2 regions of the Embleya sp. NPDC020886 genome follow, and region 1 is predicted to be linked to the other one. Evidence: predicted binding sites of a transcription regulator. Region 1 holds the regulator's gene; the other holds the start of a gene.
The links. Region 1 encodes HrcA, which represses chaperone genes, less so after heat shock. Its sites were predicted from a motif close to TTNGCACTCNGNNNNNCNGAGTGCNAA; they were not measured.

Region 1 (3,552 bases):
GACGGCTCGGCTCGCGTCACCCGACCAAGCCTAGGGCGTGTCCTCGACCCGAACTCGCGCCACCGTCCGAGGTCAATGCGCGACCGAGCGCCGGATCGGGCGATTTCGGCCCGTCCGGCGCGCTACGACGACGCGGCGCGCGCGTAGAACACCCGCGCGCGCCGCAGCCGGCCTCATCGGCCGTTGAACGCGTCCTTGAGCCGGGAGAACAGGCCCTGCTGGCCCGGCGTGAACTGGCCGGAGGGCCGTTCCTCGCCGCGCAGCTTGGCGAGCCGCCGCAGCAGCTCCTCCTGCTCGGGGTCGAGCTTGTTCGGCGTCTGCACCTCGACGTGCACGATCAGGTCGCCCCGACCGCCGCCGCGCAGGTGGGTGATGCCGCGTCCGTGCAGCGGGATCGACTGGCCCGACTGGGTGCCCGGGCGGATGTCGATCTCCTCGGTGCCGTCCAGCGTCTGCAACGGCACCTTGGTGCCCAGCGACGCCGCCGTCATCGGGATGGTGACCGTGCAGTGCAGGTCGTCGCCGCGCCGCTGGAAGGTGGTGTGCGGGACCTCGACGATCTCCACGTAGAGGTCGCCGGCCGGGCCGCCGCCGGGGCCGACCTCGCCCTCGCCCGCGAGCTGGATCCGGGTGCCGCTGTCCACGCCCGCCGGGATCTTGACGGTGAGCGTGCGCCGCGCGCGGATCCGGCCGTCGCCCGCGCACTCGGGGCACGGGTGCGGGACCACGGTGCCGAAGCCCTGACACTGCGGACACGGCCGCGACGTCATGACCTGGCCCAGGAAGGACTTGGTGACCTGGCTGACCTCGCCGCGCCCGCGACACATGTCGCAGGTCTGTGCCGAGGTACCCGGGGCGGCGCCCTCGCCGTTGCACGTGTTGCACGTGACGGCGGTGTCCACCTGGATCTCCCGGGTGGTGCCGAACGCGGCCTCTTCGAGGGTGATCTCGATCCGGATCATCGCGTCCTGGCCGCGGCGCGTACGCGAGCGCGGTCCGCGCTGGCTGGCCTGGCCGAAGAACGCGTCCATGATGTCGCTGAAGCCGAAGCCGGCCTGGCCGAAGCCGCCGCCCCCGCCGCCCCCGGAGGACAGCGGGTCGCCGCCGAGGTCGTACATCTGTCGCTTCTGCGGGTCCGAGAGGACCTCGTAGGCGTTGTTGATCTCCTTGAACCGGTCCTGCGTCTTCGGGTCCGGATTGACGTCCGGGTGCAGCTCCCGAGCAAGCCGGCGGAAGGCCTTCTTGATTTCCTCCGGGGTGGCGTCCCGCCGTACCCCGAGGACCTCGTAGTAATCGGTAGCCAACTCTACGACTCCGCGAGAATCTGTCCGACGTACCGAGCCACGGCGCGCACCGCTCCCATCGTTCCGGGGTAGTCCATCCGGGTCGGCCCGAGCACCCCGAGCTTCGCCAGCGTTTCCTGCCCACTGCCGTATCCGACGGCGACCACCGAGGTCGCGGCCAGTCCTTCGTGCATGTTCTCGTGTCCGATCCGCACGACCATGCCCGGGTCGGTCGCCTCGCCCAACAGGCGCAGCAGCACGACGTGTTCCTCCAGTGCTTCGAGGACCGGGCGGATCGTGTTCGGGAAGTCCATGCCGAAACGGGTCAGGTTGGCCGTCCCGGCCAGGACGACCTTCTCTTCCTTGTGCTCGACCAGGGTGTCGAGCAGGGTGGCCAGGATGCCCGCCACGATCGGCCGTTCCTCGGCGGTGAACGGCTCGGCGAGATCCTGGATCAGCAACGGCACATCGGCGAACCGCTTGCCGGTGATCCGGCTGTTCAGCCGCGCCCGGACGTCGGCGAGCAGGTTCTCGCCGACCGGGCCCGGTGTGTCCATCACCCGCTGCTCGACCCGACCCGTGCTGGTGATCAGCACGAGCATCACCCGGGTGGGCGCGAGGGTGAGCAGTTCGACGTGCCGGATCGTCGAGCGGGTCAGCGAGGGGTACTGCACGACGGCGACCTGATGGGTGAGCTGCGCCAGCAGCCGCACCGTCCGGCCCACCACGTCGTCCAGGTCCACCGCACCGGCCAGGAAGGTCTGGATCGCCCGACGCTCGGCGCCCGACAGCGGCTTGACACCCGCGAGGCGGTCGACGAACAGCCGGTAGCCCTTGTCCGTGGGCACGCGACCGGCGCTGGTGTGGGGCTGCGTGATGTAGCCCTCCTCCTCCAGCGCGGCCATGTCGTTGCGAATGGTGGCCGGGGAGACCCCGAGGTTGTGTCGGTCCGCGAGCGCCTTGGAACCCACCGGTTCCTGGGTCGCCACATAGTCCTGCACGATGGCGCGCAGCACGTCCTGCTTACGATCGTCGAGCATGGTGCGCACCTCCCTGACCGGTTCTTCCACCCGTTGCCGTGTCCCGTCTGCGGCGATTCGTCGTGCTGGTTGGCACTCCGTCCCGCCGAGTGCCAGTGTACGGGTCACCCGATCCGGACCGTACCCCTGCGTCCGTGCCAAGGTTGACGCATGCTACGCGCCGAACAGCCGAAACACGCCACCTGGGAGCCGATCGCACCGGGCGTCCTGCGCCGCCGGCTGCCCGGCCTGGAACTGAATGTGGCGGTCGTCACGGGCCGGGACGGGATCCTGCTCGTGGACACCGGATCGCACGACCGCGAGGCGGCAGAGCTGTTGGCCTCACTCGCCCGGGAGCTGCCCACGCACGGGCTGCCCGACCGGGTGGTCGCGGTGGTGAACACACACGGTCACTTCGATCACTGCTTCGGCAACGACGAGGTGCTGCGGACCTTCCCGGACGCCGAGATCTGGGGCCACGCGGAGCTGCCGGAGTATCTGGAGCGGCGCGGCGACGCCGGTCGCGCGAGCGGCATCTCGTACGGCTTCGACCCTGGCCTGATGAATGCCGCGCGGATCGTGCCGCCGACCCGCCTGGTGGCCCGCGAGCAGCCGGTCACGGTGGACCTGGGCGGGCGCGAGGTGGTGTTGTACGCGCCGGGCCGTGGACACACCGACCACGATGTGGTCGTCCACGTGCCCGACTGCGGGGTGCTGATCGCCGGCGACATGGTGGAGGAGAGCGGGCCGCCGCTGTTCGGCTCGGACGCGTTCGCCGCCGAGTGGAGCGATTCGCTGGCCCGGGTGCGTGCGCTGGACGCGAGTGTCTGGCTGCCCGGACACGGTGCGGTGGTGGACGAGGAGTTCGTGGTTCGGCAGAACCGTTGGCTGGCCGAGGTCGCCGCCGGGCGCGTCGTACCGGACTGACGTACCGTCACCCGACTAGCGTCACTGCCATGCGCAGCCATGGACCCGAGTCGCTGATCCCGGGATGGAAGAAGGACAAGCCCGTCCCCGAGGTCGAGGCCGAACGCGATCTGGTGGTGGAGGAGGCCTCGACCGGCTTTTGCGGCGCGGTGGTCCGGGTGGAGAAGACGCCCGAGGGGTTCACCGTCACGCTGGAGGATCGGCACGGCCGGCTCCGGGTCTTCCCGCTGGATCCGCGCGCCTTCCTGATCGACGGCGAGGTGGTCACCCTGGTCCGCCCGCGGGCGCCGGGCCCGGCGCGCACCCCCGGGCGGACCGCGTCC
Region 2 (3,552 bases), on a different contig from region 1:
CATCATCCTGGCCCACTTCCGCGGGCCGAGTGATCTCAAGGGAACCACGATGACCGAGATGTTCGGCAACATGCTGCGCAAGATCCAGGCCCAGGGCTACACCGTCGCGCGCCTGGAGGACTACATCGGCTAGCCCCGTTCGACCCGGCCGGGCGGACAGCGCTACCCCGTCGACACCGGCTGCGCGATCAGCATCGTGGGCGCGCCCGCCACCCGGGTCAGCAGCACCGTGGCCGCGTTCGGGCCGGTCGGCCTGACCCGGCGGCGGACCTCCTCCGGCTCGACCGCCGAGCCGCGCTTCTTGACCGTGAGGTTGCCGACGCCGCGCTCGCGCAGCAGCGCCTTGAGCCGCTTCAGGTTGAACGGCAACACGTCGGTGATCTCGTACACGCTCGCGAACACCGTGCCCACCAGGTGATCCGAGGTCAGGTAGGCGATCGTCTCGTCCACCAGGTTGCCGTTCACCAACTCGCCCACCTCGGACACCAGATGCGCCCGGATCACCGCGCCGTCCGGCTCGTAGAGGTAGCGGCGGACCGGGCCCACCGGTGCCGGGCGGACCCGACCCGAGGTCAGCGCCGCGCCGCCGGGCAACACCGTGGCGCGCAGGCCGGCGTGCGCGAGCCGGCCCCACCACAACACCGCCTCCTTGACGTCGCCGCGATCGGAGACCCACTCGGCCTCCATGCCCTCGGGCACGATCTCGTGCGGGATGCCCGGCGCGACCTTGGCCGCGCCGCAGGGCACTTCGGCGGCGAGCCTGCTCAGGAACGAGAACGGCGGCGAGTACGCCTCGGGGTCGAAGGTGCGCCCGCGGGCGGTGCGTCGGGACGGGTCGATCAGCGCCGCGTCGAAGCCGCCCAGGTCCACCTCGGTCACGTCCGCGCACTCGACGGTGAGCCGATCCGCCACCCCCAGCACGTCCGCGTTGGCCCGGGCCACCGCGCAGGTCAGCGGGTCCAGGTCGACCGCGTGCACGGTGATCCCGGCCCGGGCCAGCGCGAGCGCGTCGCCGCCGATGCCGCAACACAGGTCCACCGCCCGGTCGATGCCGCCCGCCGCGACCAGCCGGGCGGCCCGGTGCTCGGCCACCGAGGTGCGGGTGGACTGCTCCAGCCCGTTCGCAGTGAAGTACATCCGCGCCGCGTCCGCGCCGAACTTGGCCCGCCCGCGCTGTCGCAGCCGGGACTGGGTGAGCGCGGCGGCCACCAACTCCGCCGGGTGCTCACGACGCAGCCGGGTGGCCCACGACAATTCGTCGCCGACCTCGTGGTCGGCGAGCAGGTCCAACAGCGAACGGCCCTCGTCGGTCAGCAGCGCGGTGAAAGCTTCGGTGTGCACGCGGCCATTCTCGCCGAGCACGGCCGGGCACGATCCGAAGGCGGCATGAACGGGCCGGTAGGGACGAGACCGGTATGAACAATGCGGTCCGACGCGCTGAATCTGGCACTCTGGTTGACGGAGTGCTAACCGCCACCTAGTGTCTGTGCTGGCACTCTCCCCATGAGTGTGCCAGTGCGATTCGAGCAGGTCCGGCACCCGCGACGACGGATCTGTCCCATTCGCCGACAGACATTTTTCCGTGAGATCTCCGAAGGGGGAGGTCGCATCGTGACGACCGCCAACACCAAGGTTGCCATCAAGCCGCTCGAGGACCGCATCGTGGTTCAGACGCTTGAGGCCGAGCAGACCACCGCGTCGGGTCTCGTGATCCCGGACACCGCCAAGGAGAAGCCCCAGGAGGGCGTCGTCCTGGCCGTGGGCCCGGGTCGTTTCGAGGACGGTCAGCGTCTGCCGCTCGACGTGAGCGTCGGTGACACCGTGCTGTACAGCAAGTACGGCGGCACCGAGGTGAAGTACAACGGCGAGGAATACCTCGTTCTCTCGGCCCGCGACGTGCTCGCGATCATCGAGAAGTGACATCGCGCTGACGCGCCGGAACCGGTGACGGTTCGACGACCCCGCCCCGGATCGCCCTGCCCTCGCGGCCGGTGGACCCGGGGCGGAGTCGGTTGTACGACGTCGACTAGCAACCTTTAAGGACGAAGACCCTCATGGCGAAGATCCTCCAGTTCGACGAGAAGGCCCGACGGTCGCTGGAGCGCGGCGTCAACGCGCTGGCCGACACCGTCAAGGTCACGCTCGGCCCCAAGGGCCGCAACGTCGTGATCGACAAGAAGTTCGGTGCCCCGACCATCACCAACGACGGCGTGACGATCGCCCGTGAGGTGGAGCTCGAGGACCCGTACGAGAACCTCGGCGCGCAGCTCGCCAAGGAGGTCGCGACCAAGACCAACGACATCGCGGGTGACGGCACCACCACCGCGACGGTGCTCGCCCAGGCGCTGGTGCGCGAGGGTCTGCGCAACGTGGCCGCCGGTGCGGCCCCGATGGACCTGAAGAAGGGCATCGACCTCGCCGTCGCCGCGGTGTCCGAGCAGCTTCTCAAGACCGCCCGCGCGATCGACGGCAAGGACGACATCGCCGCCGTCGCCGCGCTCTCGGCGCAGGACAAGCAGATCGGCGAGCTGATCGCCGAGGCCATGGACAAGGTCGGCAAGGACGGTGTCATCACCGTCGAGGAGTCCCAGACCATGGGTCTGGAGCTGGAGTTCGCCGAGGGCCTCCAGTTCGACAAGGGCTACCTGTCGCCGTACATGGTCACCGACCAGGAGCGGATGGAGGCCGTCCTCGACGACCCGTACATCCTGATCCACCAGGGCAAGATCTCGGCCATCGCCGAGCTGCTCCCGCTGCTCGAGAAGATCATCCAGGCCGGCGCGTCCAAGCCGCTGCTGATCGTCGCCGAGGACGTCGACGGCGAGGCGCTGTCGACCCTGGTCGTGAACAAGATCCGCGGCACGTTCAACGCCGTCGCGGTCAAGGCCCCGGGCTTCGGTGACCGCCGCAAGGCGATGCTGGAGGACATGGCGATCCTGACCGGCGGTCAGGTCATCGCCCCCGAGGTCGGCCTCAAGCTCGACCAGGTCGGCCTGGAGGTGCTGGGCAGCGCCCGTCGCATCACCATCACCAAGGACGCGACCACCCTGGTGGACGGCGCCGGCGACGCCGCCGCGATCGCGGACCGGGTCAAGCAGATCAAGCGCGAGATCGACGACACCGACTCGGACTGGGACCGCGAGAAGCTCCAGGAGCGCCTCGCGAAGCTGGCCGGCGGCGTGTGCGTGATCCGTGTGGGTGCGGCCACCGAGGTCGAGCTCAAGGAGAAGAAGCACCGTCTCGAGGACGCGGTCTCCGCGACCCGCGCGGCCATCGAGGAGGGCATCGTCGCCGGCGGCGGCACCGCCCTGGTGCACGCCGTCTCCGTGCTCGCCGAGAACCTCGGCCAGAGCGGCGACATCGCGACCGGTGTCTCGGTCGTGCGTCGCGCCGCGGTCGAGCCGCTGCGCTGGATCGCCGAGAACGCGGGCCTCGAGGGCTACGTGATCGTCAACAAGGTGCAGGAGCTCGGCGTCGGGCACGGCTTCAACGCCGCCACCGGCGAGTACGGCAACCTGGTCGACTCGGGCGTCATCGACCCGGTCAAGGTGA

Region 2: a site for HrcA is predicted at 1,444-1,470, ahead of groES (co-chaperone GroES). Genes of this name have one in related genera too.

What each region holds. Positions count from the first base shown of each region.
Region 1 covers NZ_JBIRRX010000004.1:411,637-415,188, reverse strand. The annotation lists gene dnaJ (molecular chaperone DnaJ) at 174-1,304, opposite strand; gene hrcA (heat-inducible transcriptional repressor HrcA) at 1,307-2,323, opposite strand; gene ACH4U8_RS16870 (MBL fold metallo-hydrolase) at 2,474-3,229, shown strand; gene ACH4U8_RS16865 (DUF3097 domain-containing protein) at 3,259-3,552, shown strand, end outside.
Region 2 covers NZ_JBIRRX010000001.1:1,465,403-1,468,954, reverse strand. The annotation lists gene ACH4U8_RS06195 (polysaccharide deacetylase family protein) at 1-133, shown strand, start outside; gene ACH4U8_RS06190 (methyltransferase domain-containing protein) at 163-1,341, opposite strand; gene groES (co-chaperone GroES) at 1,612-1,920, shown strand; gene groL (chaperonin GroEL) at 2,055-3,552, shown strand, end outside.